Regions from separate parts of the Streptomyces sp. NPDC059256 genome, predicted to be linked through region 2. Evidence: riboswitches for the same ligand, from Rfam matches in the RefSeq annotation. Region 2 holds a riboswitch; each other region holds the start of a gene.
What was found. A riboswitch is a leader RNA that binds a small molecule or an ion and turns the genes downstream of it on or off. The one in region 2 is predicted to bind thiamine pyrophosphate.

Region 1 (9,828 bases), on a different contig from region 2:
GAGCGCGTTGTCCCAGTGGTGGATGAGCAGGCGTCTGCCGTAGCGCGCCGAGGGGAAGGACGCACAGTCGCCCACCGCGTACACGGACGGCAGGGAGGTCCGCAGGTGCTCGTCGGCGACGATGGCGCCGTCCGCTCCGATCTCGATGCCCGAGTCGGACAGCCAGGAGGTGGCGGGCCGGGCCCCGATGCCGACGACGACGGCCCCGGCGGGAATGCGCCGGCCGTCCGCGAGCAGTACCGAGCCGTCTTCGATTCCGGCGACCCGAGCGCCGGTGAGCAGGTGCACTCCGCTCTGGCCGTACCAGGCCGCCATCGGAGCCGCGACCTCGGCGGGCAGCGCACCGACCAGTGGGAGGTCCGCGGCCTCGACCACGGTGACCGCACAACCGGCCGCCCGGGCCGCCGTGGCGAACTCGGCACCGATCCACCCCGCGCCGACGACCACGATGTCGTGCTGCCGGTCGAGGACGGGCCGCAGTCGGGCCGCATCATCGAGGGTGCGCAGCAGATGGACGCCCGGGACGCCCTCGGTGCCCGGCAGTTCGATCGGTTCGGCCCCGGTGGCGATGATCAGGGTGTCGTAGGGGACGGGCCCCGCCTCGGTGTCCAACTCCTTCACGGCGGCGCGCACTCCGGTGACGTCGACGCCCAGGCGGAGTTCGATGTCCAGTGCCTCGAAGTCGACCTCGAAGGCGGAGTCCTCCGCCTTGCCGAGCAGTACGGCCTTGGAGAGGGGCGGTCGGTCGTACGGCTGGTGGGGTTCGGCTCCGATCAGGGTGATGGGGCCGGTGAAGCCCTGCTCGCGCAGTGCGACGGCGGTCTGCACCCCCGCCATGCCCGCACCGACGACCGTCACGCGCTGTCTCTGCTGCTCGCTCACGCCTCCACCCTAAACAGCTGACGTAGCGTCAGGGGAGCGGGGCGACCTCTTCGACCACGCTCGTGCCGCGGCCCTCCTGCGATTCCCACTCCCAGGTCTCGTCCAACCGGATCCGTCCGTCGGGCAACTCGACGACCGAGGAGACGCAGTGACCCGATGAGGTGGTCCCATCGGTCTTGAGCTGGACGTAACGGAAGTCGATCCGATCGCCCTCGCGGGACCCGACCAGGAAGCCCTGGACCACGTCACCGCCCTCGTACTCGGCCCAGATCCGACCCTCCCGCTCGTGGTAGGCGAACCGGGTGCTGGTGCCCACCTGGCCCGGTGCCTGATCCGCGACGGGGGCGAGGACGAGCCCGTCCAGTGACCTTGCCATGCTCCGTACTCCCTCGTTCCTGGGCCCACTCGATCGAACCGGGGGCCGCTGCGGTGCGCGGCCGACACTTAACGCGAGTTGGGGCCGGGGGTTAGGGTGGCCACCGTAAAGCACTCGCGGGAGCCCGGACGCACCGGGCTGAGAGGGAGGCTGACCGGCCTCCGACCGTACGAACCTGATCCGGGTCATGCCGGCGAAGGGAGGAGCTGGCCCACCGTGCCGTACATTCCCCGCACCCGCGCCACCGCGCAGGGCGCGCACGAACCGTCCCGGGGCATCGACGTCCTCGTCATCGGGGGCGGGATCATCGGCCTGGCGACGGCCTGGCGGACCGCACAGCACGGCCTGAACGTCGCCGTCGTCGATCCGACGCCGGGCGGCGGTGCGGCCCAGGTCGCCGCGGGCATGCTCGCGGCCGTCACCGAACTCCACTACGGCGAACAGGCGCTGCTCGCCCTCAATCTGGAATCCGCCCGCCGCTACCCCGACTTCACCGCCGAACTGGAGGAGTGCAGCGGGCAGGAGGTCGGTTACCGACCCTGCGGCACCCTGGCGGTCGCCCTCGACAGCGACGACCGGGCCCATCTACGGGAGCTCCACGCCCTGCAACAGCGCTCCGGGCTGGAATCGCAGTGGCTGTCGGGCCGCGAGTGCCGACGCCTCGAACCGATGCTCGCCCCGGGCGTACGCGGCGGGCTGCGGGTGGACGGCGACCACCAGGTCGACCCGCGGCGGCTCACCTCAGCGCTGGTCACCGCCTGCGAACGGGCCGGGGTGGTCTTCCACCGCCAATGGGCACAGTCCCTCACCGTTCGCGGCGACCGGGCGGTGGGCGTCCGGCTCGCGGACGGTCGGGAGCTCCACGCCGAGCAGGTCGTGCTCGCGGGCGGCAGCTACAGCAGGGACCTGGAAGGCGTGCCGCCGCACGTCCTGCCACCGGTACGGCCGGTCAAGGGGCAGGTCCTGCGGCTGACCGTGCCCGCCGCCTTCGCCCCCTTCCTCTCCCGGACCGTCCGGGCGGTGGTGCGGGGCGGCTCCGTCTATCTGGTGCCCCGACACGATGGCGAACTCGTCGTCGGCGCGACCAGCGAAGAGTTGGGATGGGACACCACGGTCACCGCGGGAGGCGTCTACGAACTGCTGCGGGACGCCCACGAACTGGTGCCCGGCATCACCGAACTCCCCCTGGTCGAGACCCGGGCCGGGCTGCGCCCCGGCACCCCGGACAACGCCCCCCTGTTGGGCCCGACCGCACTGCCCGGCCTGCTGGTCGCCACCGGGCACTACCGCAACGGTGTCCTGCTCACCCCCCTCACCGCCGATGTGATGGCCTCGGCCCTCGTCTGCGGCGTCGTGCCCGACGAGGCGCTCCCCTTCGCCCCGCACCGCTTCTCCTCCCTCGCCCAGGAGCACTCCGCATGAACACTCGGCCCGTGGCGGTGTCCATCAACGGTGAGCGGCACGAGGTGGCCGCCGGAACCACTCTGGACACCCTGGTCGCCCAGCTCACCGCCGCTCCGACGGGCGTCGCGGCGGCGGTGAACGAGACGGTCGTGCCCCGCAGCAGCTGGGGGCTGACCCGGCTCGACGAGGGAGACCGTGTCGAAGTCCTCACCGCCGTCCAGGGAGGCTGACCCATGACCACGCCCAGCTCCCCCGCCTCTCCTGCCTCTCCTACCTCTCTCGCCTCCGCAGCCCCAGGGATCGCTGGAGTCACCGGCTCGGACGATCCGCTCATCATCGCGGACACCTCCTTCGCCTCCCGACTGATCATGGGTACGGGCGGGGCACCCAGCCTTGACACCCTGGAACGCGCCCTCGTGGCCAGCGGCACCGAACTCACCACGGTGGCCATGCGCCGCCTCGATCCCACCGTGCAGGGCTCCGTGCTCTCGGTCCTCCACCAACTGGGCATCCGCGTCCTGCCCAACACGGCGGGCTGCTTCACCGCGGGCGAGGCCGTACTGACCGCGCGGCTCGCCCGGGAGGCCCTGGGCACCGACTGGATCAAGCTGGAGGTGGTCGCCGACGAGCGGACCCTGCTGCCTGATCCGGTCGAACTGCTGGATGCGGCGGAGACCCTGGTCGACGACGGTTTCACCGTGCTGCCCTACACGAATGACGATCCGATCCTGGCCCGGAAGCTGGAGGACGCGGGATGTGCCGCGGTGATGCCCCTCGGGTCGCCGATCGGCTCCGGGCTGGGCATCCGCAATCCGCACAACTTCCAGTTGATCACCGAGCGGGCGCAGGTGCCCGTGATCCTCGACGCGGGCGCGGGCACCGCGTCGGACGCCGCCTTCGCCATGGAACTGGGGTGTGCCGCCGTGATGCTCGCCTCCGCCGTCACCCGGGCCCAGGAGCCGGTGCTGATGGCACGGGCGATGCGGCACGCCGTCGCAGCCGGCCGCCTCGCCGCGCGGGCCGGGCGCATCCCCCGCCGGCACTTCGCCCTGGCCTCGTCACCGGAGACCGGCAGGGCCGAGTTCGACCCGGAGCGCCCGGCGTTCTAGACCGGAACACCTCGCTCCAGCAGTAGCCGTACGGCCGCGCGGAGCACGGTTCGGCACACCCGTCGAGCGGGCGTCCCGCCTCGGTGCGAAGGCCCCCGTCAACCGGCCCCGGCGGGGTAAGCGCAGGCCCGTAGGCGTGTGTGCGCTGTCACAGCTCTGCTGCGGTACGGCCGCGACCAGATCGGGGTGTCCGTACCGGCTCGTAGAATCGCTCCGTGGACACGACCCTCCAGGACCCCCTCGTCGGGCAGCTGCTCGACGGCCGCTACCGCGTTGACGCGCGCATCGCCGTCGGCGGTATGGCCACGGTCTACCGGGCCGTCGACACCCGTCTCGACCGCGAGCTGGCCCTCAAGGTCATGCACCCCGCCCTCGCCACGGACGTCACCTTCGTCGAGCGTTTCATCCGTGAGGCCAAGTCGGTGGCGCGGCTGGCCCACCCCAATGTGGTCGCGGTCTTCGACCAGGGCGCCGAGGGTGCCTATGTCTATCTGGCGATGGAGTACGTCGCCGGCTGTACCCTGCGTGACGTACTGCGGGAACGGGGCGCACTCCAACCGAGGGCCGCGCTCGACATCCTCGAAGCCGTGCTCGCGGCCCTGGGCGCAGCGCACCGCGCCGGGTTCGTCCACCGCGACATCAAGCCGGAGAACGTCCTCATCGGTGACGACGGCCGGGTGAAGGTGGCCGACTTCGGACTGGTGCGCGCCGTGGGTTCGGTCACCAACACCACCGGCACGGTCCTCGGCACGGTCTCCTACCTCGCCCCCGAGCAGATCGAGGACGGCACGTCGGACACCCGCACCGATGTGTACGCCTGCGGGGTCGTGCTCTACGAGATGCTCACCGGCGCCAAACCGTACGGTGGCCAGACACCGGCGCACGTCCTCTACCAGCATCTGCACGAGGACGTTCAGCCGCCGTCCGCGCTGGCGCCCGGGCTCGCGACGGAACTGGACGCGCTGGTGGCCAGCGCCACGGCCCGCAACCCTGATGACCGCCCCGACGACGCGGTGGCGCTGCTGGCCCGGGCGCGCCGTGCCAGGGCCGGGCTCAGCGACGAGCAACTCGATCTGATGCCGCCCCGGGCGTCGGCCGTCGATGCCACCCGGGCCCCTTCCGACCGGGAGCCGTCCGCCGATCGCGCGGGCTCCCAGGAGCGTACGGACGTGATCAGCCGGGCCCTGCCCGCTCCGGAGTCCGGGGTCAGCCATACGGCTCGGTTGGTGCTGCCGCCGACGGCACCGGACCGTACCCGGGTGCGCCGCCGGCCGGCCCTGCCACGACGCGGCATCCTCGCCGCCCTCACGGTCCTGCTGCTGGTCCTCGGTGTGGGTGCCGGCGTCTGGTACATCAACTCCGGGCAGTTCACCCGCGTACCCGCCCTCATCGGCAAGACCGAGAAGGAGGCCCGCCAGGACCTCAGGGATTCGGGCCTCGATGTGCGCGATGTACGCAAGGAGTTCAGCGAGACGGTCGAACGCGGGGCCGTCATCAGCAGCGATCCGGCCACGCACGAGCGCATCCGCGGCAATGGGTCGGTCACGCTCATCGTCTCGCGCGGCCCGGAGATCGTCCGGGTGCCCGACCTCAGGGGCGAATCGCTCGATGACGCGGAGCGGGCGCTGCGGGACGTCGGGCTGGCGCCCGGCGTGGTCACCAAGGCGTTCAGCCAGGAGATTCCGCAGGGCGCGGTCATCCGCACGGATCCGGGGGCGGGGACGGGCCGCAGTCCGGACTCCGCGGTCGCGATCGTCGTCAGCAAGGGAGCCCCGATCACGGTGCCCGATGTCACCGGGCGGCCGGTGCAGGAGGCGACGAGCGTGCTGGAGGGTGCCGGCTTCGAGGTCGAGGTGGCCACGGAGCGGGTGTTCGCACCCGGGGCGGCCGGGACGGTGGCACGGCAGTCCGCGCCTTCGGGCACCCGGCTCGCCAGCGGTGACACCTTGACGCTGACGGTGTCCAAGGGGCCGCGGATGGTCGCGGTTCCCGATGTGGTGGGGCAGAGCGCCGGCGATGCCAAGAGCGCACTGGAAGCCGCCGGCTTCCGGGTGAAGACCGAGAAGAGCTTCCCGTACCTCGGTGACACGGTGGAGAGCCAGTCACCCGGTGGTGACGACGAGGCGCCCGAGGACAGCACCGTCACCATCAAGATCAAGGGTCTGTGATCGCCGTGTCCCGGTGAGCCGCCGCGGCCGTGACCGCCGACGACAACACCCCGTACCGGGGCCGCATGTCGTCGCAGGGGTCCCGTCGATCCCGAACGTGCCCGTCAGCCCGTCCCACCTGACCCACCCGTCCCCGCGTGAGAACAGCGAGAATCGAGAACCGCATGCGCAACCCCGTCGGCGGCCATGTCCCCGTGGCGGGAGGTCTCGCGACCATCGGCCTCGGCTACGCCCGTGAGTTGAAGGCCGAGGCCGTCCAGGTCTTCGTGGCCAATCCACGCGGCTGGGCGACCCCGTCGGGGAACCCCGCACAGGACGAGCAGTTCCGTGCCGGATGCGCCGAAGCAGGACTGACGGCCTGGGTCCACGCTCCCTATCTGATCAACTTCGGGTCGCACACCGAGGCGACCGCCGAGAAGTCGGTGGAATCGCTGCGGCACTCCTTGCGCCGGGGCCGGGAGATCGGCGCACAGGGCGTCGTCGTCCACACCGGTTCGGCGACCGGGGGCCGTACCCGTGAGGTCGCATTGGCCCAGGCGAGGGAGTTGATGCTGCCGCTGCTGGATGAACTGACCCATGACGACGATCCGTTTCTGCTGCTGGAGTCCACCGCCGGACAGGGCTTCTCGCTCTGTTCACGGGCGGAGGACTTCGGCCCCTACTTCGACGCCCTGAACGCCCATCCCAAGCTCGGCATCTGCTTGGACACCTGTCATATCCATGCCGCGGGCCACGATCTCGCTGACCCGCTCGGGGTGCAGCGGACGCTCGACCTCCTGGTGAAGACGGTGGGTGCAGGGCGGCTGAAACTGATTCACGCCAATGACTCCCAGGAGGCTGCCGGTGCACGCAAGGACCGGCACGCGAACATCGGTGCCGGTCACATCGGGGTGGAGGCGTTCCGGGAGCTGCTGCGCCATCCCGCGACCGACGGCGTGCCGCTGGTCATCGAGACGCCCGGAGGGCGGCAGGGGCACGCGGCCGATGTGGAGCGGCTGAAGAGCCTCCGCTGATGACTAATACCCTATAGGGGTATAGGGTTTCCGTCGTTGACCGGAACCGCACACCTGACTTTGGGGATCCCTCATGCAGCACGACGCTCACGCCCATCGGGCGGGTCATGACCGGAGCGCGGACGGCACGAGCCACCAGCACACTGAGCCCGCCCACCCAGAGCACACCGGGCACGCAGAACCCGATCACTCAGGGCACGCCGAGCACCCAGACCACGCCAAGCACTCGGGGCACAGCGGGCAGTCGCAGTCCGAGCACTCATCCGGCAGGGCGGATCACAGCGGGCACGACAGCCACACCGGGCACGGAGCTGAGGGCGGCGTCAGTTGGTCCATGGCCGCCAGGGCGACCCTCCACTGCCTCATCGGCTGCGCCATCGGCGAGGTGCTGGGCATGGTGATCGGCACGGCCCTCGGCTGGCACAACGTTCCGACGATGGCGCTCGCGATCTTCCTGGCCTTCATCTTCGGCTACTCGTTCACCATGATCACGATCCTGCGGGCCGGCCTCAGCTTCAAGGCCGCGGTCAAGGTCGCCCTGGCCGCCGACACGCTCTCCATCCTGGTCATGGAGATCACGGACAACAGCGTGCTCGCCCTCTGGCCCGGAGCCATGCACGCCCAACTGTCCGATGGCTTGTTCTGGTACGCACTGGCGATTGCCTTCGTGGTCGCCTTCCTGGTCACCACCCCGGTGAACAAGTGGCTGATCGGCCGGGGCAAGGGCCACGCCGTCATGCACCAGTTCCACTGACGCGAGCAGCAGCGCACGACGAAGGGCCCCGGCATCCGCCAGGGCCCTTGCCTCGTTCAAGACAACACATGCCAGCCACTTCGACACGTGTCAGTTACAACTCCGGACCGTCCCCGGGCTCCTCTTGGTAGGAGTACCGCTGCTCTTCCCAGGGGTCGCCCAGATTGTGATAGCCGCGCTCTTCCCAGAACCCGCGACGATCCGCCGTCATGTACTCGACGCCGCGGACCCATTTAGGCCCTTTCCAGGCATAGAGATGGGGAACCACCAGCCGAAGCGGAAACCCATGCTCCGCCGTGAGCAGTTCGCCGTCCTTGTGCGTGGCGAAAATCGCTCGCTCGGCCATGAAGTCGGAGAGCCGCATATTTGCACTGAAGCCGTACTCGGCCCAGACCATGACATGGGTGACGTCGTCGGCGGGCGGTGCGAGTTCAATGATGGTACGGGCGGCCACACCGCCCCATTCGGCCCCCAGCATGCTGAACTTCGTCACGCAGTGGAGATCGGCCACCACCGTGGAGAACGGCAGCGCGGAGAACTCCTCGTGGTTCCAGCAGTGCTTGTCCCCGTCGGCAGTCGCCCCGAAAACCCTGAATTCCCAACGGTCCGGCTTGAATTTGGGGACCGGGCCGTAGTGGGTGACCGGCCAACCGCGCTGGACTCGCTGTCCCGGTGGAAGCGTGGACTCCTCTGCTGCGCGGTAATCCCGGCTCTCCGGCTGACCCATGCGTTCCATGGTGACAGACCGGGAGGGGTGGTCATGACCAGGTCTGGCCCGATTCGGGCAACTCCTACTAAGGAGGCACTTACTGGACGGCTCACTACGGCAATGCAAGGATGCGCGAACCTGCCCCCGAGCCACACACGTGGAAGGAGCTTCTGCGATGCAGGGCGACCCCGAGGTCATCGAGTTTCTCAATGAACAGCTTACGGCCGAGCTGACGGCGATCAACCAGTACTTCCTCCACGCGAAGATGCAAGAGAACTTCGGCTGGACGAAGCTTGCCAAGTACACCCGGGCGGAGTCGTTCGATGAGATGAAGCATGCAGAGGTGCTGACCGACCGCATCCTCTTCCTCGACGGCCTGCCGAACTACCAGCGACTGTTCCACGTGCGGATCGGTCAGACGGTGACCGAGATGTTCCAGGCCGACCGTCAGGTCGAGGTCGAGGCGATCGACCGCCTCAAGCGCGGCATCGACGTCATGCGCGCCAAGGGCGATGTGACGTCGGCGAACATCTTCGAGTCGATCCTTGAGGACGAGGAACACCACATCGACTATCTCGACACCCAGTTGGAACTGGTCGAGAAGTTGGGCGAACCGCTGTACATCGCCCAGCTCATCGAGCAGCCGGAGAGCTGAGCACTCTCCAACGAGACGCATGCCCGGGCCATGGGCCTGGACGGGTGCTCGGGACGGACCGGTGGATGACCATCGTCGGATCGTCGGGCATCGCGTCAGGCGGCTTCGTTCAGCTCCGATACGACGCTCAGGGCCGGCTGGCCCTGGTCGAGCAGCTCACGCCGCGGGCAGTTGCCCCGGCCGAGGATCGACTGGATGCGTCGCACACAGGACCCGCAGTCGGTGCCGGCTTTGCAGGCGGACGCTATTTGGCGCGGAGTGTGGGCGCCGGCGTCAGCGTGTTCCTTCACCTGCTTCTCGGTGATGCCGAAGCATGAGCAGACGTACACGCGGGTCACCTCCCCGACGGGCCGATGGATCTAGGGCGTGCCTTTTCCGATTGATCGTCCCGATTGATCGGTGAGGCAAACCTAACCTTACCCGCCTTGGGGGTGGCTGAAAACAGTGTGGGGCACGTATCACATGGATACGTGCCCCGCACCGCTGTCCAAGCCAGCTGATCAGCTCACTGGTCGCGGTACATCTCGGCCACCAGGAAGGCCAGGTCCAGCGACTGGCTGCGGTTCAGCCGGGGGTCGCAGGCCGTCTCGTACCGCTGGTGGAGGTCGTCGACGAAGATCTCGTCGCCACCGCCCACGCACTCGGTGACATCGTCACCGGTCAGCTCGACATGGATGCCGCCGGGGTGGGTGCCGAGCGCCTTGTGGACCTCGAAGAAGCCCTTGACCTCGTCGAGGACGTCGTCGAACCGGCGCGTC
Region 2 (9,828 bases):
AGACTCGGCCCATGCCCATCGTGCCGGACTTTCCCGATGCAGGTAGAGACGCCGAAAACCCCGACGAATCCGACGATCACGCATCCCGCGATGAGCGCGACCAGAGGGCCGCTCGGCTGAGTGGCCCTCTGTTCCGCGAGGAGAAGCCGCAGGAGCCCATGCCCATTCCGCCGCCCGAGTCGGTGCCCGAGGGACCGCGCGCACAGCGTGCGGGTCGTCAGGCCGCTCGGGAGAAGAAGCGGGCCGGCCGTGACCTACGGGCGGCCATAGGGGTCGGGCTTGCGCTCGGCGGTGTGATCGTGGCTTCGCTCTTCGTCGTCAAGGCAGTGTTCGTCGGGGTGGTCGTGGTCGCCGTGGTGGTCGGGCTCTGGGAGCTGACCACCCGCCTGGACGAGCGCAAGCAGATCAAGGCGCCGCTCGTACCGCTCGCGATCGGTGGGGCGGCGATGGTCGTGGCCGGCTATGTGCGCGGCGCGGAAGGTGCCTGGGTCGCCATGGCGCTCACGGCGCTCGCCGTCCTCGTCTGGCGGATGACCGAGCCGCCCGATGGCTACCTCAAGGACGTGACGGCGGGTGTGTTCGCCGCCTTCTACGTTCCCTTCCTGGCGACGTTCGTCGCCCTGATGCTCACTGCCGACGACGGCGCCAAGCGGGTGCTGACCTTCCTGGTGCTCACCATCGTCAGCGACACCGGGGCGTACGCCGTGGGCTGGCGGTTCGGCAAGAACAAGCTCGCGCCGCGCATCAGCCCCGGCAAGACCCGCGAGGGCCTGCTGGGCGCGGTCGGCTTCGCGATGGTGGCCGGTGCACTGTGTATGCAGTTCCTGGTCGACGGCGGTGCCTGGTGGCAGGGGCTGCTGCTGGGGCTTGCGGTCGCGGTCAGTGCCACCCTCGGCGATCTCGGTGAGTCCATGATCAAGAGGGACCTCGGCATCAAGGACATGGGCACGCTCCTGCCGGGGCACGGCGGGATCATGGACCGGCTCGATTCCCTGTTGCCGACGGCTCCGGTGGTGTGGCTGCTGCTGGTCCTGTTCGTCGGCTCGGGCTGAGCTGCGGCTGAGTTTTTGGGGTTCGGTGAGCGCCCCAGGCCACGGGACGGGTCGTACGGCAACGCCGACGGCCTCGGCTCGTGGCCGCTGTGTTTCACCCGGCGGCCGGGTCAGTGGGCGGTTCGCGGTGACGGCGGTCATATCCGCTGTCGCTGACCGCACGGGCTGCCCTCGACCGCAGCGGCTGACGGCGGGCCTGGGCCCGTGGCCAGCCGGTATTCGGTGCGCGTGTGCCTCCGTCGTCCGGACCGTTCCTCGATCGGGAGCGGTCCGAACGGGGGATGGAGCGGTCGGATCTCTGACGGCGAAGCGGTCGTCGGCGTACCCGTTACCCTGGAAGGGCGTGCCGCTCAAGCAGCGGCGCGCCCTTTCGGCCCCGCAGCCCCGGGGCGCCCCGCCGCGGCCCCAGGGTCCACCGGCACCACACCGTCGTCGGCTCCGCCCCCAGCGGAGGCTGCCCGGTCTCGTCTCACTGAGGAGTTACCGCTCATGGCCCCCGCCCCGGGAGAGCTCACTTTCGTCGCACCTCGCGGAGCCAAGAAGCCCCCGCGGCACCTCGCCGACCTCTCGCCCGCCGAGCGGAAGGAAGCCGTCGCGGCCATCGGTGAGAAGCCGTTCCGTGCCAAGCAGCTCTCGCAGCACTACTTCGCCCGGTACGCGCACGACCCGGCCCAATGGACCGACATCCCCGCCGCCGCGCGGGAGAAGCTCGCCGCCGAACTGCTGCCCGATCTGATGTCCGTGGTGCGACACATCTCCTGTGACGAGGACACCACCCGCAAGACCCTGTGGCGGCTGCACGACGGGACCTTGGTGGAGTCCGTCCTGATGCGCTATCCGGACCGGGTGACCATGTGCATCTCGTCACAGGCCGGCTGCGGGATGAACTGTCCCTTCTGTGCCACCGGACAGGCCGGTCTGGACCGCAATCTGTCCACCGCCGAGATCGTCCACCAGATCGTCGACGGCATGCGCGCCCTGCGCGACGGGGAAGTCCCCGGTGGTCCCGCACGGCTGTCCAACATCGTTTTCATGGGGATGGGCGAACCACTCGCCAACTACAAGCGGGTCGTGGGTGCCATCCGCCGTCTCACCGACCCGGAGCCCGACGGGCTGGGCATCTCCCAGCGCGGGATCACCGTGTCGACCGTCGGCCTGGTGCCGGCCATGCTGCGCTTCGCCGACGAGGGCTTCAAATGCCGCCTCGCGGTATCGCTGCACGCCCCCGATGACGAACTGCGCGACACCCTCGTCCCCGTCAACACCCGCTGGAACGTCCGCGAGGTCCTCGACGCAGCGTGGGAGTACGCCGAGAAGTCCGGCCGCCGGGTGTCCATCGAGTACGCGCTGATCCGGGACATCAACGACCAGGCGTGGCGCGGTGACCTCCTGGGGCGTCTGCTGAAGAACAAGCGGGTCCATGTCAATCTCATCCCGCTGAATCCGACCCCCGGCTCCAAGTGGACCGCGTCGCGGCCCGAGGACGAGAGGGCCTTCGTCAATGCGATCGCCGCACACGGGGTCCCCGTCACCGTCCGGGACACCCGGGGGCAGGAGATCGACGGCGCGTGCGGCCAGCTCGCCGCCTCCGAGCGCTGAACAATCCTGCGGGAGGACACGCTCTCCGTCGGCTCCTTTCACCGACTCCGTCCGTCGGCATCCTTCCTCGGCCGTGGGACCCCTGCCGCCGAGGGGTGTGGACCTTGTAGGGTGTGCCTCGTACATCTGCATATATCCGACAGGGGAGCGCCACAGCGCTGAGAGTGCGGTTTGAGAAGACCGCAGACCCTCTGAACCTCGCCCAGGTCATTCTGGGTAGGGAGTTCGGACACCACTCAAGCTGTTGCGCCCTGCCCGGAATCCTCGTGCGCGAGGACCGGGCGGGGCCGCGTCTCTTCCTGGCCACCCCCAGGAGGAATTGTCAGTGAGCACCATCAAGAAGGTCACCGTCACCGCGCTGGCCGCGGCGCTGGGCGTCACCACGCTCGCCGCCTGTGGGAGCGACGGGGACGCCAAGGACGGCGGGTCGGGCAGCTCGTCCAAGACGGTCACCCTGGTCACCCATGACTCCTTCGCCGTGTCCGACTCCGTTCTGGCGGACTTCACCAAGCAGTCCGGATACAAGGTGAAGATCCTCAAGAGCGGGGACGCCGGCACCGCGCTCAACAAGGAGATCCTCACCAAGGGCTCCCCCCAGGGCGACGTCTTCTTCGGTGTCGACAACACGCTGCTCTCCCGTGCCCTCGACAAGGGACTGTTCACCGGATACGAGGCCAAGGGCCTGGACCAGGTGAGCGACGAGGTCCAACTCGACAAGGGCGAGCACCGTGTCACCCCGGTCGACACCGGAGACATCTGCGTCAACTACGACAAGAAGTTCTTCGCCGACAAGAAGCTCGCGCCTCCGGCCACCTTCGACGATCTGATCAAGCCCGAGTACAAGAACCTTCTGGTCGTCGAGAACGCGGCCACCTCGTCGCCCGGCCTCGGCTTCCTCCTCGGAACGGTCGCCCAGTACGGCGAGGACCAGTGGACCGGCTACTGGAAGAAGCTCAAGGCCAACGGGGTCAAGGTCGTCGACGGCTGGGACCAGGCGTACAACGAGGAGTTCTCCGGCTCGGCCGGTGGCAAGAAGGCGAAGGCCGATCGCCCGCTCGTCGTCTCCTACGCCTCCAGCCCGCCGGTGGAGGTCCTCTACTCCAAGCCCCAGCCCACCACCGCCCCGACCGGCGTCGCCACCGGCACCTGTTTCCGCCAGATCGAGTTCGCCGGGCTGCTGGACGGGGCCAAGAACGAGGCGGGCGGCAAGGCGCTGCTGGACTTCATGGTCTCCAAGACGTTCCAGGAGGACATGCCGCTGAACATGTTCGTCAACCCGGTCGTCAAGGACACCAAGCTGCCGGAGCTGTTCACCAAGTTCGGTGTGACCGTCGACAAGCCGGGCACCGTCGCACCCGACACCATCGCCAAGAACCGGGAGCAGTGGGTCCAGACGTGGTCCTCGCTCGTCGTGAAGTAGCACGGACAGGCCGTCGGGCCGAACTGCGGGCAACCGCCGCGCGGCTCGGTCTGATGGCCCTGCCCGTCACCTTCCTCGCCGTCTTCTTCGCCTACCCGGTCGCCGCCATCGTCGGCCGGGGGCTGAGGGACGGCGGAATGTGGCAGTTCGCTCGGATCGGCGAGGTCATCGGTCGTGACGACCTCCAGCGAGTGCTCTGGTTCACCACCTGGCAGGCGCTCGCCTCCACCGCGCTCACGCTGCTCGTCGCCCTGCCCGGGGCCTATGTCTTCGCCCGACTCGACTTCCCCGGCAAACGGCTGCTGAGAGCGGCCGTGACCGTGCCGTTCGTGCTGCCGACGGTCGTCGTGGGCACCGCGTTCCTCGCCCTGGTGGGCCGGGGCGGACCGCTCGACGAACTGTGGGGCATCCGGCTGGACGCCACGGTCTGGGCCATCCTGCTCGCCCATGTCTTCTTCAACTACGCCGTCGTCGTCAGGACCGTCGGTGGGCTCTGGGCCCAGCTCGACCCGCGGCAGGAGGAGGCCGCCCGAGTGCTGGGCGCGGGTCGTATCGCAGCCTGGCGACAGGTGACCCTGCCCGCCCTGACCCCCGCCCTGGCAGCCGCTGCCCTGATGGTCTTCCTCTTCACCTTCACCTCCTTCGGCGTCGTACAGATCCTCGGCGGACCCTCCTACGCCACCCTGGAAGTGGAGATCTACCGACAGACCGCCCAACTGCTGGACCTGAGGACGGCAGCCGTCCTCACGATGGTGCAGTTCGTGGCGGTCGGGGCCGTCCTCGCCGTGCACGCCTGGACCCTGCGCCGCAGGGAGAGCACCCTGCGGCTGGTGGATCCGGCCCGCACCGCGCGGCCACCGCGCGGCCCGGGACAGTGGACCCTGCTCGGCGTGGTGCTCACCACCATCGTCCTGTTGCTCCTCGCTCCGCTCGCCGTACTGGTGGAACGTTCCCTCGACACCCCCGGCGGCTATGGATTCGACTACTACCGGGCGCTCGGCGACCTCGACGACAGCGGGTCCGCGTTCCTCGTCCCGCCGATCGAGGCGGTCTGGAACTCGCTCCAGTACGCACTGGCGGCAACCGCCATCGCCGTGCTGGTCGGAGGGCTCGCGGCTGCCGCACTCACACGGCGGGCGGGTCGGCTGGTCCGCGGCTTCGACGCGCTGTTGATGCTTCCGCTCGGTGTCTCCGCGGTGACCGTCGGCTTCGGCTTCCTGATCACCTTGGACGAGCCCCCGCTGGATCTGCGGGCCTCCTGGATCCTGGTGCCGTTGGCCCAGGCGCTGGTCGGGGTCCCCTTCGTCGTACGGACGATGCTGCCGGTCCTGCGGGCCGTCGACGGACGGCTGCGGGAGGCGGCTGCGGTGCTGGGAGCCTCCCCGCTACGGGTGTGGCGGGAAGTCGATCTGCCGATGGTGCGGCGGGCGGTGCTGATCGCCGCCGGATTCGCCTTCGCCGTCTCCCTGGGCGAGTTCGGCGCCACCGTCTTCATCGCCCGACCGGACCACCCCACGCTGCCCGTCGCGGTGGCGCGGCTGATCGGACGGCCCGGTGAACTGAACTACGGCCAGGCCATGGCACTGAGCACGATCCTGATGGCCGTGTGCGCCACCGCACTGCTACTGCTGGAGCGGACCAGGGTCCGCAACACCTCCGGAGAGTTCTGATGGCCCTGCCCGAACCGCTGCTGCGCCTCGATGAGGTGACCGTCCGCTTCGGCCCGCGGGCCGTGCTGGACGCGGTGCGTCTGGACGTCGTCGAGCATGAGATCGTCTGCGTTCTCGGCCCCAGCGGGAGCGGAAAGTCGACCCTGTTGAGGGTGGTCGCCGGACTCCAGCGCGCCGATGCGGGGCGGGTGCTGCTGTCGGGAGTCGACCAGAGCGGCGTCCCCGTACACCGCCGGGGCGTGGGAATGATGTTCCAGGACCACCAGCTCTTCCCCCAACGCGATGTCGCAGGCAACCTCGCCTTCGGACTGCGGATGCACGGCACGGCGAAGGCCGAACAGCAGCGGCGCATCGCCGAGTTGCTGGAGCTGGTGGGTCTGCCGGGCGCCCAGAAGCGGGCCGTCTCCTCCTTGTCGGGCGGTGAGCAGCAGCGGGTCGCCCTGGCCAGGGCGCTGGCCCCCGAACCGCGGCTGTTGATGCTCGACGAACCCCTTGGACAGTTGGACCGGGGACTGCGGGAGCGGCTCGTCATCGAACTGCGTGAGCTCTTCGGCCGGCTGGGCACCACCGTGCTCGCCGTCACCCATGACCAGGGCGAGGCGTTCGCGCTCGCCGACCGGGTGGTGGTCATGCACGAGGGGCGCATCGCCCAGACGGGCGCGCCGCTGGAGGTCTGGCAGCGCCCCGCCGATGAGTTCGTGGCCCGGTTCCTCGGTTTCGACAACGTCGTCTCCGCCACGGTCAGCGGCACGGTCGCCCGTACGGCCTGGGGGAAGGTCCCCGTTCCCGACGGCTCGGCACAGGGCGAGCAACGGCTGTTGGTGCGACCTGCGGGGGTGCGCATCGGTGCGCCCGAGGACGGTGTGCGCTGTCGCGTGGAGGGTCGGACGTTCCGCGGCAGCCGGGTTGCGGTGCGGCTGCGTCCTGAGGAAGGCCCGCCGTTGGAGGCGGAGGTGGCGCTACGGGACGTTCCCGAGGAGGGCGCGGAAGTGGGGGTCGCCTTCGCGGTGGACGAGGTGGTGGTGCTGGGGTGAGGTGCCGTCAGGTGCTGTGCTTCCGTTGCTTCCGTTGCTCTCGGCGGACCGTGAGCGGCCGTCAGTTCGCGGTCGGCGCGTGGGGTCGTGCGTCTGGTGACGGCGTGCAGGCTTCCGCGATGGCGAGGGCGTCCTCCACCACGCGATAGCCGACGATCAACCCGTTGTGAACGGTCAGCCCCAGCGTGAACGGTGAACGGAACGTCTTTCCCGTCGCCCGGACCGTTCCCGCGAGCCGTCCGCTGATCAGCGCCCGGTCGCCCGTGACGGTGATCGCGTCGACGGAGGTGCCCGCCGGATCGGGCTGCTGGCCCTCGGTCAACTCCCGGAAGTGAGCGGCGACATCGGCGCGCGTTCGTCGCGGTCGGATCCAGGGCACCGCGGGGTTCTCTGCGATCACCCAGTCGACCTCCGGAGCGAACAGTTTGGCGATCCGCTCCGGCGATCCTTCCTGGAGGCGGGCCAGGAACCCCGACACGACGGCCCCGGTCGCCTCGTCGGCACCGGAGGGTCGGGTCGCGATGTGTGCGGTGGCTGCTGCGGTGGTCATGGTGGGTCGGGTCCTTCCAGGGGGACGGCTACGACGGAAATCCTGCTGCGGCCGTCGCGAAAGGTCGATGACGTCTGAGGTAATGCCGGGCCCTGGCACCTGGCCCCGGGGCCGCCTTGGACTCCCGACGCCGGTCCGCGCCGAGGCCGACCGGCAACCACCGCCCGACCCGGCGCACCCTGCCTCAACAGCCCTGAACAGCCTGAACAGCCCTGAAACAGCCCGTCAGCCCGTCAGCGGGGCTGCGGCGAGCGTCGCCACCGCCCACGTCAGGGGAGCGAAGACCAGCAGGAGGGCCGCCACCCGCAGTGCGGCGGCCAGGCGCAGGGAGCCTGCCGGAGCCCCCAGCCCCCGCAGTTCGCCCATGGTCTCGGTACGGGTGCGACGCACGTCGACGGCGGCGATCAGCAGCGTCGCCGATGTACAGGCGATCACCAGTGCGGCCCCGAGACCGGTCAGGGGGCCGAAGGGCCGTGGCCCCTCACCCGCGAGTGTCCAGGCCGCGATCACCGCCGATGCCACGGCGCACACCACTCCCAGGGGGCGTCCGATCCGATGTGACTCCGCCATCAGGACCCGGCCCGCGAGCAGTCGTACCGCACTCGGTCGGAAGGTTTGCAGCAGCCGCCCGCAGAAGTGGGTCAGCGCCGGGCCGGCGATCGCCAGGCCCACGGCGGTCAGCGCCCAGCCGACGAGGACCCCCACCGGGTTGCTGTCGAGCTCTCCGGGCAGTTGGACCGATGCGCCGCCGTCCGTGTGGGCCGCGTACGTTCCGACCGCGAGGCCCACCGCCGTCAGGGTGCACCCCCAGGGCAGTCCGCCCGGCGCGGACGGAGGTGCCGGGCGGGCGTCGGGCGCAGGGTCGTCCTCGCGCGGACGCAGGGCGAGCGCCGCCGCGGCCGTGGCGCCCAGCGGGGCGAGCGTCAGGAGGGTCAGGGTGGCCGCGAAGGGCAACGGCTGCTCGGCGGCGAGCAACTCGGCTGCGGCACCGTCGAGGGGCAGACCGGTGAGATCACCCCGTAGATGGAGGAAGAGCAGGAGGGCGACCGCGCTGCCGAGGGTGCCCGCAACGGCCGTGGACGAGGCGGAGAGCAACGCCATCCGCCCCGGTCCCAGCCCGATGGCGGACAGTCCGGTGCGCGGTCGGGTACCGGGGTCGGTACGGGCCACCGCCACCGCGAACTGGACGGTGGCGGCGAGCGGGATCGCGCACCAGGACAGGCGCAGCAGGGAAGCCGCCGAGTCCCCGGGGTGCGCCAGCGCATGGGTCAGCGCGCACAAGAGCAGGAAGCCGACTCCCGCGGACGCCGCGGCCACGAGCAGTCGCCGCAGGAGTACCAGGGGGTGGGCGCCGCGGGCTAGACGGAGAGCGAGCACTCGGCCCGGCCTTCCGGTGCGGTGTCGGACAGCGAGGTCACCCGACGGCCGTCGACGAGGACGGCGGTCCGGTCGGCGAGCGCCGCCACCTCGGGGTCGTGGGTGGCGAGCACCACGGTGACGCGGTGGGAGCGGGCGGCTGCCAGCACCGTCCGCAGGAGGTGGGCGTGGTCCGAGCGGTGCAGGGACGCCGTGGGTTCGTCGGCGAAGAGGACGCCCGGGGTGGCCGCCAGTGCGCGGGCGGCCGTGGTGCGTTGCCGTTGTGCCTGGTTGAGCGCGTGGGGGCGGTGCCGGGCGAGATGTCCGATGTCGAGGCGTTCGAGCCACTCCAGGGCGGTCGCCTTGGCGCTGCGGCGTGAGGTGCCGCGCAGCAGCAGGGGGAGCGCCGTGTTCTCCCAGGCGGTGAGCTCCGGGACGAGACCGGGCTCGGGGCCGATCCAGGCGAAGTGGTCGCGGCGCAGTCGTTCGCGCTGGAGCGCGGGCAGGGTGTGGACGGGGGAGCCGTCGAACCAGACCTCCCCCTCGTCCGCGAGGGTCTGCCCGGACAGACAGCGCAGCAGTGTGGTCTTTCCGCTGCCGCGGGGCCCGCACACGGCGAGGACCTCCCCCTTGCGCACCCCGAGCGAGACACCGGCGAGCGCGGGTGATCCGTTGTGGGCGTGGTGGAGGGCGCGTGCCCAGATCACATCGTTGTCCGGCGGGGCCACCATGGCGTACACCTCGGTTCTGATCAGATTCGTCGTCCCTCGTACGGCGGAACGAAGCCAGGCCGATCGGTCACTCGCACGCTAGGCAGCCGGATGCGGGCTGCCGGGAAGCACACGGCCCGGGTGCGCGCCATCCACTCGGATGGGCGTACCCGGGCCGTGTTGCGGGGCCGAGATCAGACCGTGGCGGTCGTGATCAGAGCTTGGTCCACGCCTCGGTGAGGACGGTCCGCAGCACCTGCTCGATCTCGTCGAACGTCGTCTGGTCCGCGATCAGCGGCGGCGCGAGCTGGATGACCGGGTCACCGCGGTCGTCGGCCCGGCAGTACAGGCCGTTGTCGTACAGCGCCTTCGAGAGGAAGCCGTACAGGACGCGCTCGGTCTCCTCGTCGGTGAAGGTCTCCTTGGTGGCCTTGTCC
Region 3 (9,828 bases), on a different contig from region 2:
GGTCTTGATGAGTTTCCTTGTCTCCGAGGAGCTGTCGTTCCGGATTCCGGTGGAGCTCCGGTATGCGACGGACGATCCGTACGCTCTGCGGATGACCTTCCATCTACCTGGAGACGCGCCTGTGACCTGGGTCTTCAGTCGCGATCTCCTCTTGGACGGGGTGCTGGGGCCCAGCGGTGACGGTGATGTGCACATCGGCCCCACGGGCCCGGAGGAGCTGGCCGACATCGCCATTCGGCTCCAAGTCGGCGCGGACCGGGCCCTGTTCCATGTGCGTACTGCACCGGTCGTGGCCTTCCTCGACCGCACCGACAAGCTGGTGCCGCTGGGGCAGGAACGAACCTTCGGAGACTTCGAAGGGAATCTGGACAAGGCCCTCCAGGAGATCCTGGCCGAGGAGAACGCCGGCTGAGGCCGCGGTCACCTGCGGAGGGCGGCGACGGGGTCCCCCCCGACGCCCCCCAACGCCTCCCCGGACGCCTCCCCCGACGCCTCCTCCACTCCGGAACCGCACAGGCCGGGACCCCGGGGCCAAGCGAGGGCCGAAGGGGCTGCCCACCCCGCTCCGACGCTACTTCTTGCGGCGTCGCCCCTTGCCCCCGCGCGTCAAGACCCCGCCGCTGCCCGGCAGTCCGCCCTCGCTGCGCCGCCCGGTGGGCTCCGCCGTGCCGTCCCCGGCCGTACGGGGAGCACCCAGCCCGCCGGGAGCACCGCTGCCTCTTCCCGCTTCCGCCTCATCACCAGCGGCCGTGCGGTCGGCGGACACCACCAGCGCTGCGAGTGCCGTGGTGACCGGAACGGAGGCCACCAGACCGATCGAGCCGATCAAGGTTCGGACGATCTCCTCCGCCACCAGTTCGCTGTTGGCGACCGTGCCCACACTGCTCTGCGCGATCGAGAAGAGCAGCAGGAGGGGCAGCGCCGCGCCCGCGTAGGCCAGCACCAGCGTGTTGACCACGGAGGCGATGTGGTCGCGTCCGATCCGGATGCCGGCGCGATACAGCGCGCGGGGCCCCATCCGCGGGTCTGCCTGGTGCAACTCCCAGACCGCGGACGTCTGGGTCACCGTGACGTCGTCGAGCACTCCGAGCGAGCCGATGATGACTCCGGCCAGCAGGAGGCCGCTCATATCGATGTTCGGGTACAGCCCGTGGATCAGACCGGTGTTGTCGTCCGTGTTGCCGCTCAGATGCGCCCAGCCGATGTAGAGCGAGCCGAGCAGACCGATCAACAGAAGGGAGATCAGGGTGCCCAGAACGGCGACCGAGGTACGAGCGGTCAGCCCATGGCACAGATAGAGGGCGACCAGCATGATCGCACTGGCCCCGACCACCGCGACGACCAGCGGATTGGACCCGTCCAAGATGGCGGGCAGGATGAACAGGGTCAGTACGGCGAAGGAGATGACCAGCGCGATCAGCGCCATCACCCCACGCATCCGTCCCACGAGCACCACGGCGAGGGCGAAGATTCCGGCGAGCAGGGTCATCGGGAAGCCACGGTTCACGTCGATGACGGCGTACTGGAGGTCGCGCGGGGCGTCGGGAGCGTACGCGACCACCACTTCCTGGCCCTGTTGCAACTGCCGCGATGCGTCGGGCTGGATGACTTCGGTGAAGACGCGCCCCATGTCCTTGCCCGTGGTGAGCTGGACCTTCGCCTTCTTGCACTGGCCCTGCTGGCCGTTGACCGCCTCCCGGCCCTCGGGTGTGCTGGTGTCTCCCGTCGGCGGCACCTGGGCGACGTTCACGTCCTTGCAGTCGACCCGCTGCACGCTCGTCACCTTGCCCTGCTCGGTCTGCCGGTCGAATCCGACGCCGGTGCGTTCATGACCGGGCGCTGAGCCGGGCCAGAGCACGAGGAGCCCCACGACGACCGCGGTGGCGAAAGGAATCAGCACCGCGGCGATCACCTTGCGAAGGTGCCGTGAAACGGGCATGGCGGGGCCATGGCTGTGCGAGTGCGAGTGGGAGTGACCGGACGGGGCGGCAGGAGAGGGACGGCCCGGAGGATGGCCGTGGCCGTGGCCGGACCCGGACCCGGGGCCGTGGCCGGGGTCGGCGGAAGGGACGGGCGTGGAGAACTGCCCAGCGGACTCGTAGCCCCGGGCGTCGTGCGGGACGGGCCGGTCCCGCAACGCCGCGTCCGGAAGGCCGTGGTGGCCCTGCGGGCCGGGGGCGTACGGCGGCTGGCCCGCGCCGTAGCCCTGGGTCGGCGGGTGCTCGGGGACGCTTCCCGAGTCGGCTGCGGGGCCCGCAGGTTGGCCCTGGGGCTCGGACCACACAGGCATCGGCCGCCGGCGCGGCGGAACGGAGTTTGGGGGAGAGTCCGGTGTCTCCTGCGAGCGCTCCAACGACTCCCGTGGCGGACGATGGGACTCCGGAGAGACAGGTCCCCACTGGGGATCGGGCCCTTGCTGGGGGTCGGACGGCGAAGAGGTCACCGACCGATCATCGCAAGAACGGCAGGGGGCCTCTGTTCAGCGCGCCAGAAAGGGCGCTAGCGTGGTGGCACCTTTGCACACGCGGGAGCTCGGAGCACCGGGCTGAGAGGGCGCTGACCTCCGTAGAGCCGACTGGCCTAAGCCAGCACGGCAGTGACGGAAGCCGCTGCGTCGACCGCCGAACCTGTTACCGGGTAATGCCGGCGTAGGGAGTAGGTCTTATGACCGTTCAGGATGCACGCACGTCTGCCGTCGACCAGGTCGGATCCACCGAATCGGGCGACGCCATCGAATCCGCCGCTTCGACCGGACGGAAGCCGGGCTGGCACAAGGGGTACGTCGAGGGCTCGCGTCCCGACCTCCGGGTGCCCGTTCGACAGGTGCACCTCACCAACGGGAAGGACGTGACGCTGTATGACACCTCCGGCCCGTACACCGATCCCGTCGTCGACACCGATGTACGGCGTGGGCTGGCGCCGCTGCGGGAGAACTGGATCATCGCTCGGGGGGACACCGAGGAGTACGCGGGCCGTCCGGCCCGTCCCGAGGACGACGGACTCAAGCACACCTCCCCGCGCGGCGGACTGAGGAATCTCGACGCGGTCTTCCCCGGCCGACCGCGTCAGCCCCGTCGAGGGCGCGACGGACAGCCGGTGACGCAACTGGCGTATGCGCGCCGTGGCGAGATCACTCCTGAGATGGAGTACGTCGCGATCCGCGAGAACGTCTCACCCGAGGTCGTACGGGAGGAGATCGCCGCAGGTCGGGCGGTGCTGCCCGCCAACGTCAACCATCCGGAGATCGAGCCGATGATCATCGGCAAGCGATTTCTGGTGAAGGTCAACGCCAACATCGGCAACTCGGCGGTCACTTCCTCCATCGAGGAGGAGGTGGACAAGATGACCTGGGCGACCCGGTGGGGTGCTGACACGGTCATGGACCTGTCCACCGGACGCAACATTCACACGACCCGTGAGTGGGTGCTGCGCAACTCCCCGGTCCCGATCGGGACGGTTCCGCTCTACCAGGCGCTGGAGAAGGTGGACGGCCGGGCCGAGGAGCTGAACTGGGAGATCTACAAGGACACGGTCATCGAGCAGGCCGAGCAGGGCGTGGACTACATGACCGTCCATGCGGGGGTGCTGTTGCGGTACGTGCCCCTCACCGCGCGCCGCAAGACGGGCATCGTGTCCCGTGGCGGCTCGATCATGGCCGCCTGGTGTCTCGCCCACCACAAGGAATCGTTCCTCTACGAGAACTTCGAGGAACTGTGCGAGATCCTCGCCGCCTATGACGTCACCTACTCGCTCGGTGACGGGCTTCGGCCCGGGTCGATCGCCGACGCCAATGACGAGGCGCAGTTCGCCGAGTTGCACACCCTGGGGGAGCTCAACCGGATCGCCAAGCGGTTGCACGTGCAGACGATGATCGAGGGCCCCGGTCACGTTCCCATGCACAAGATCAAGGAGAACATCGACCTCCAGCAGGAGATCTGCGAGGAGGCCCCCTTCTACACGCTCGGCCCGCTCACCACCGATGTGGCGCCCGCTTACGACCACATCACCTCCGGCATCGGAGCGGCCATGATCGCTTGGTGGGGGACGGCGATGCTCTGTTACGTCACTCCCAAAGAGCACCTGGGGCTCCCCAATCGTGACGATGTGAAGACCGGTGTGATCACTTACAAGATCGCAGCGCACGCCGCCGATCTCGCCAAGGGACATCCGGGTGCCCAGGAATGGGACGATGCGCTCTCCGATGCGCGTTTTGAGTTCCGCTGGGAAGACCAGTTCAATTTGGCGCTCGATCCGGATACCGCAAGGGAGTTCCACGACGAGACGCTGCCGGCGGAACCGGCGAAGACCGCCCATTTCTGTTCCATGTGCGGCCCCAAGTTCTGCTCGATGAAGATCAGTCGCAGCATCAATGAGCAGTTCGGTGGCGATCAAGCGCAAAAGTCCGACGAGGAGGTCTCGGCGGGCATGCTCCAGAAGTCGAAGGAGTTCGCGGCCAGCGGCAATCGGGTCTATCTGCCCATGGCCGACTGATCGGGCAGCGGGCTGACTTCCTCCCGTGCCGAGTCACGTCGGTACGGGGGCCTGGGGTCGGCCCGCTCGGGGTCGGGCGAATCGCCGGTGAGGCGCTCCATGGGGCCGCGGGTGGACAAGGCCCCCGCAGGGTGGCGGGGTCTCGATGTCGGGGCACCTCGGCGCGGGCCCGATGGGGCATTCGCCGTACCGCACTCATGTTGTCCCGCACTCATGTTGTCCCGCACTCATGTTGTCCCGCACCCACGTTGTCCCGCACTCACGTTGTCCGGCACTTCACACCCGGACTCACGCTTCCTGCGCGCACCGCGTTCATCCGCCGGGCCCGAATCGTCTCCACGGCGCCGGCGTTCGGCCGGACCGTGGAGACGACGGGTCCCGCGTCCGATGGTCGGCATCCCGCACGGACCATCGGACGGGATGGTCAGTCCGGCTGGTGCTCCGGACCGCCGAAATCAGGGCTGGAGAAGTCAGGGCTGGTGAAGGTGGGGCGCTGCCCCTTGGTCGCGCCTTTGCTGGGACTGGAGTAGTCCGGTCCGCTGTATCCCACCTTGGGGATACGGCCCAGAGGGCGCGGCGGAGCGGTGGCGGCGGGGTCGACGCTCGGGTCGTTCAGGGCCGCCTGGAGGAAGGGCAGGATGCCGCGCTCCACCAGGGCGTGTCGCCAGGCGTCCTTGGCACGGGCCACCTCGTCGGGCAACTCGTCCGGTGTCTCCACCGCGTGCACCTGTGTTGCCCCGTTGCGCAGGGCGGTCACCAGCAGTCCGATGCCCGCGGCCAGGGTGGCGACGGCGGCGAGCGCACCGAAGAACCAGCCGGCGGACACCAGCGAGCGGGCGATGGTGGGAACGGGCTCCAGCATTCTGAGGCTGTAGCCGATCAACAGGAAGATCACTGCTGCCGTGCCGGCGAGCACTGGCGCCAGGGCGCCGATCACGGCTGCGAGTCCCGCCCCCCGCTCGGCCGGCCCGTCCGGTGCCTGTACGGAATCATGGGTGACCGCCGACGCTGCGGATGCGCGGGTTTCCTCGCGGATCTTCACATAGTGCTCGTACTCGGCTGCGGCGGCGCCAGTGATCGACGCCGTCGCGTTCAAGGCCATCGTGCGTAGTTGTGCTGCATTCAGTCGCTGCCCTATGGCAGCGAGATCAGGTCGGTCCGGCGCATTGCGCAGTGCCTCTTCGAGGACCCGCTCATATTCGGCGCGGTCCTCGTTCAGCAGGTGCGGAGCGCTTTTCATCTGCATCCCCCGATGCTCCGTAGGGCCCGAATCGCCCGCTTTTGACGGACGGTTGGGCGGAAACGGAGGAGAGCCTGCTACGGATATGCAGATGGTAGAGCGGTTACGGCACGGCGTGACAGGGGGTTTCCATAAATCGGGGTCGTGCTTTGCTAATCAGGCAGGGGAAGTTGGACGACCAGTAGCTTTCCGGCCATGGTGACTCCGCCGTCCATGGCGATGGCGAGCCCGTCCGCGTACACATGGGGTCCATCGATGACCGTGCGTTCGGTCTCTTCCCCGTCCTCGTTCCCGACCTCGCCCAGCAGATAGGGAATAGGGCTGTGACCGTGCACGATGCGCTGGCCGCCGTAGGCCGCGAGCAGGTCTCGGACGGCTTGGGCGCCTCCCTCGTCGCGGAAGGCGAACCGCTTGGTGAGCTTGCGGAAGAGGTCCCAGCACTCGTCGGCGTCATTGCGGGTGAGGATCTCGTGAACGGCTTCGTTGACGTCCTCGATGGTGGAGCCGTAGTCGAGGTAGGCCGTGGTGTCCGAGTGCATCAGCAGATGCCGGTCCTCTTCGACCACGGCGTCGAGCCGGGCCATCCACTGCACATGGACGTCCTGGAGCCGGTCCATGTCGGCCTTCTGCCCGCCGTTGAGCAGCCAAGCGGCCTGGAAGGTGGCGGTGCCCGCGCCCGAGTTGACCGGGGTGTCGCCGAAGCGTTTGGCGCCCAGCAGGAGCAGTTCGTGGTTGCCCATCAGGGCCTTGCAGTAGCCGCCGGCCGCTGCGGCCTCGGCGGAGAGCCGCATCACCAGGTCGATGACGCCGATGCCGTCGGGACCGCGGTCGGTGAAGTCGCCGAGGAACCAGAGACGGGCGTTGCCCGCGGCCCAGCCCCCGTCGCCGTCGATCAGCCCTTGGGCGGTGAGCGCGTCGATCAGTTCGTCCAGGTATCCATGGACATCGCCGACGACGTAGAGCGGGCCAAGGCCGTCGGAGGTGGCCGCGGCGCCCGAGGTGGTCGGCATCTGGAGCGTGTCGTTCTCGGTGCTGCGCCGGATCACCGGCAGGTCGCGCTCGGTGGGGGTGTAGCCCTCGGGCACTTCGTCCTCGGGAATGGCATTCCCGGGGTGCGTGTCGTGCGGGGGCAGACGGCTCGGCTGTTGGTGCAGGGGCTCCGGTGTGGACGGCTGCGGTGGGACGGGAGCCGGGTGCGGCGAAGGGGACTGCTCCGAGGCCGTGGACCCCTGGGGCATCGGTGACATGGGGTAACTCTGTGGTGCGTGGGGTGTTTCATGCTCTCGGGACACCTCAGGAACCTGGGCAGCCTGCTGTGCCTCCATCTGCGGTGCGGATTCTGAGGCCGTGGGCTGGGGAGCCGACGGGGGCTCCTGCTCCTCGGCCAGCTGCGACTGTACGGGCACCTGTGCATACGGTGGTACGCGGAAATCACGCAATGTCGCCGTCCGCACCACGGGTCCCTGACCGGCCCCCTGAGTCATCGACCCCTCCACCACCGTCGCGCCGCAGTTCACCTCTCGGCCCAGCCTGGTCAGGGTGGTCCGCGGTGTCGTGCGCCCATCATAGGAATGAGGTCCGCGCTCTGTGACGCACCAGGGGTGGTGAATCCGTCCCCACCCCTGACACGACGGTTGTTTCGTCCTGATTGAGGAGTTCTATTCCGAAGAAGGCGAGCGGGGGGCACTCACCGTCGTCCGGGGGGAGCGGCGCTGCGAGGAGGTCCGAACGATCAGTTCGGTCGGTATTACCTGCTCGACCGGTCGGTCCTCGTTGATTCCCTCGATGGCGTCGATGAGTAGTTGGACGACTGCTGTGCCGATTCTGCGCGGCTTGAGCGAGAGGGTGGTGATGGGTGGTTCGGTGGTGGCGTAGACGGTTGACTCGCTGCAACAGACGAGAAGAAGATCTTCGGGTACCCGTAGTCCGTAGCGACGGGCGGCGGCGAGCAGATCGGTGCCGTTGGGGTCGAAGAGCCCGTACACGGCGTCGGGGCGGTCCGGTCGGGCGAGCAGCCGATCGGCTGCGACGGCTCCGGCACACGGATCGTGTGCCGGGTAGGACTCGTAGACGGGATCCTGGCCCACCCGTTCGCACCAGTTCAGGTACGCGGTCGTGGATAGGCGCGTGTACGTATCCGTGGTGGTGCCGGTCAGAAGTCCGATCCGGCGGGCGCCTGCGTCCGCCAGATGGTCGAGTAGGTCGAGTACGGCGGCTTCATGGTCGTTGTCCACCCAGGCGGTGACGGGCAACGTACCCGCCGGGCGTCCGTCCGAGACGACGGGCAGGCCCTGGCGGACCAGCTCGGTCACGACGGGATCGTGGTCCGATGGATCGATGACGACGGTGCCGTCGAGGGCGACGTTCGACCAGACGTCGTGACGAGAGGTGGCGGGGAGGATCACCAAGGCGTATCCGCGGGCCAGAGCCGCCGAAGTGGCGGCTCTCGCCATCTCGGCGAAGTACGCGAACTCGGTGAAGGTGAAAGGTTCATCCCCGTACGTCGTCACCGTCAGGCCGATGAGCCCCGACTTTCCGGTGCGTAGAGTGCGGGCCGCTGCCGATGGGCGATAACCCAGTCGGTCGGCGACCTCTCGGACATGTCTGCGGGTGGCGTCCGGTAGTCGCCCTTTTCCGTTGAGCGCATCCGAGACAGTCGTGATGGAGACACCGGCTGCGGCGGCGACGTCTCGGATGCCCGCCCGACCTTGCCGGCTCCCCCGGCGGGATGTGTCCGTCCGGCTCACCTGGTGCTTCCCTGCTGCTGTCATGGCGACCCGATAGTAGGGCTCGCGTGGGCGGTTGGACTGGTCGCATATTCAGTCGTTGACAGGCACGTTTATGCATGATCATAACGCATCAACTACCTTGAAATGTAAGGAAGTTACACGTTGTGCCTACGCCGTTTCGGGTGTCTTACGCTATTGACCTAGCGGGTGGTCGATGTTTCGAAGAGGTCTCAACTCACCTCTACGGGGGATGCGCGCCACGGAGTGAGCCACCGGCGTACGCCATGGAAGCGAGCGCTCCCCCCATTTCCGTACTCCGCCCATACGCTCCGGGCCGGAATCCTCATAGGGTGAGGAGCATTGGTTCCGGAGTATCCGAAATGCTGGTTCCGGAGTGTGGTCGCCGCGGTGACGGAAGGGCTGTTGCCCGCGGTGACGGACGGTCGAGGAGGACCTGCGGTGAGCGAGACGAGTCCCAAGCTGCGCGCCGAGCTGGACGGCATTCCCACCTACAAGCCCGGCAAGCCCGCCGCGGCCGGCGGCCCGGCCGCCTACAAGCTGTCGTCCAATGAGAACCCCTATCCGCCACTGCCGGGAGTGATGGAGACGGCGATCGCCGCGGCGCAGGGCTTCAACCGCTACCCCGACATGGCCTGTACCGGTCTGATGAACGAGTTGGCGGACCGTTTCGCCGTGCCACTGGAGCATCTGGCGACCGGTACGGGCTCGGTCGGCGTCGCTCAGTCGCTGGTGCAGTCGACCTCGGGCCCGGGTGACGAGGTCATGTACGCGTGGCGATCCTTCGAGGCTTATCCGATCATCACCCAGATCAGCGGTGCGAAGTCGGTGCAGGTGCCGCTGACCTCGGGCGATGTGCACGATCTGGATGCGATGGCCGATGCCGTCACCGAACGGACCAGGCTCATCTTCGTCTGCAACCCCAACAATCCGACCGGTACGGTCGTCCGCCGCGCGGAGCTGGAGCGGTTCTTGGACCGTGTGCCGACCGATGTGCTGGTGGTGCTGGACGAGGCGTACCGGGAATTCATCCGCGACGCCGATGTGCCCGACGGCATCGAGATCTACCGGGACCGCCCCAACGTGGCGGTGCTCCGGACGTTCTCCAAGGCGTACGGGCTGGCCGGGCTGCGCGTGGGGTTCGCCATCGCACATGAGCCGGTGGCCGCGGCGCTGCGGAAGACGGCGGTCCCCTTCGGCGTGAGCCAGTTGGCGCAGGACGCGGCCGTGGCGTCCCTGCGGGCCGAGGACGAGTTGCTCGGCCGGGTCGGCTCGCTGGTCTCGGAGCGTGCTCGGGTCCATGAGGCGCTGGTGGGGCAGGGGTGGACCGTTCCCGAGACCCAGGCGAAC

Region 1: linked by a shared signal. The riboswitch ahead of thiO (glycine oxidase ThiO) and the one ahead of ACFXJL_RS00405 (thiamine ABC transporter substrate binding subunit) in region 2 are both predicted to bind thiamine pyrophosphate.
Region 3: linked by a shared signal. The riboswitch ahead of thiC (phosphomethylpyrimidine synthase ThiC) and the one ahead of ACFXJL_RS00405 (thiamine ABC transporter substrate binding subunit) in region 2 are both predicted to bind thiamine pyrophosphate.

The regions. Positions count from the first base shown of each region.
Region 1 is NZ_JBHYZO010000005.1:94,213-104,040, reverse strand. It holds gene ACFXJL_RS14400 (NAD(P)/FAD-dependent oxidoreductase) at 1-837, opposite strand, end outside; gene ACFXJL_RS14395 (hypothetical protein) at 911-1,258, opposite strand; TPP riboswitch at 1,365-1,478, shown strand; gene thiO (glycine oxidase ThiO) at 1,484-2,680, shown strand; gene thiS (sulfur carrier protein ThiS) at 2,677-2,892, shown strand; gene ACFXJL_RS14380 (thiazole synthase) at 2,896-3,771, shown strand; gene pknB (Stk1 family PASTA domain-containing Ser/Thr kinase) at 3,987-5,939, shown strand; gene ACFXJL_RS14370 (deoxyribonuclease IV) at 6,104-6,952, shown strand; gene ACFXJL_RS14365 (DUF4396 domain-containing protein) at 7,287-7,706, shown strand; gene ACFXJL_RS14360 (sulfite oxidase-like oxidoreductase) at 7,801-8,433, opposite strand; gene bfr (bacterioferritin) at 8,591-9,070, shown strand; gene ACFXJL_RS14350 ((2Fe-2S)-binding protein) at 9,166-9,408, opposite strand; gene ACFXJL_RS14345 (class II 3-deoxy-7-phosphoheptulonate synthase) at 9,576-9,828, opposite strand, start outside.
Region 2 is NZ_JBHYZO010000001.1:92,804-102,631, reverse strand. It holds gene ACFXJL_RS00415 (phosphatidate cytidylyltransferase) at 1-1,052, shown strand, start outside; gene rlmN (23S rRNA (adenine(2503)-C(2))-methyltransferase RlmN) at 1,542-2,651, shown strand; TPP riboswitch at 2,783-2,892, shown strand; gene ACFXJL_RS00405 (thiamine ABC transporter substrate binding subunit) at 2,977-4,071, shown strand; gene ACFXJL_RS00400 (ABC transporter permease) at 4,047-5,741, shown strand; gene ACFXJL_RS00395 (ABC transporter ATP-binding protein) at 5,741-6,775, shown strand; gene ACFXJL_RS00390 (nuclear transport factor 2 family protein) at 6,837-7,325, opposite strand; gene ACFXJL_RS00385 (hypothetical protein) at 7,551-8,702, opposite strand; gene ACFXJL_RS00380 (ATP-binding cassette domain-containing protein) at 8,684-9,412, opposite strand; gene ACFXJL_RS00375 (aspartate aminotransferase family protein) at 9,606-9,828, opposite strand, start outside.
Region 3 is NZ_JBHYZO010000002.1:220,435-230,262, reverse strand. It holds gene ACFXJL_RS05600 (SsgA family sporulation/cell division regulator) at 1-412, shown strand, start outside; gene ACFXJL_RS05595 (YibE/F family protein) at 572-2,290, opposite strand; TPP riboswitch at 2,515-2,672, shown strand; gene thiC (phosphomethylpyrimidine synthase ThiC) at 2,665-4,491, shown strand; gene ACFXJL_RS05585 (hypothetical protein) at 4,916-5,737, opposite strand; gene ACFXJL_RS05580 (metallophosphoesterase) at 5,884-7,215, opposite strand; gene ACFXJL_RS05575 (LacI family DNA-binding transcriptional regulator) at 7,390-8,502, opposite strand; gene hisC (histidinol-phosphate transaminase) at 8,920-9,828, shown strand, end outside.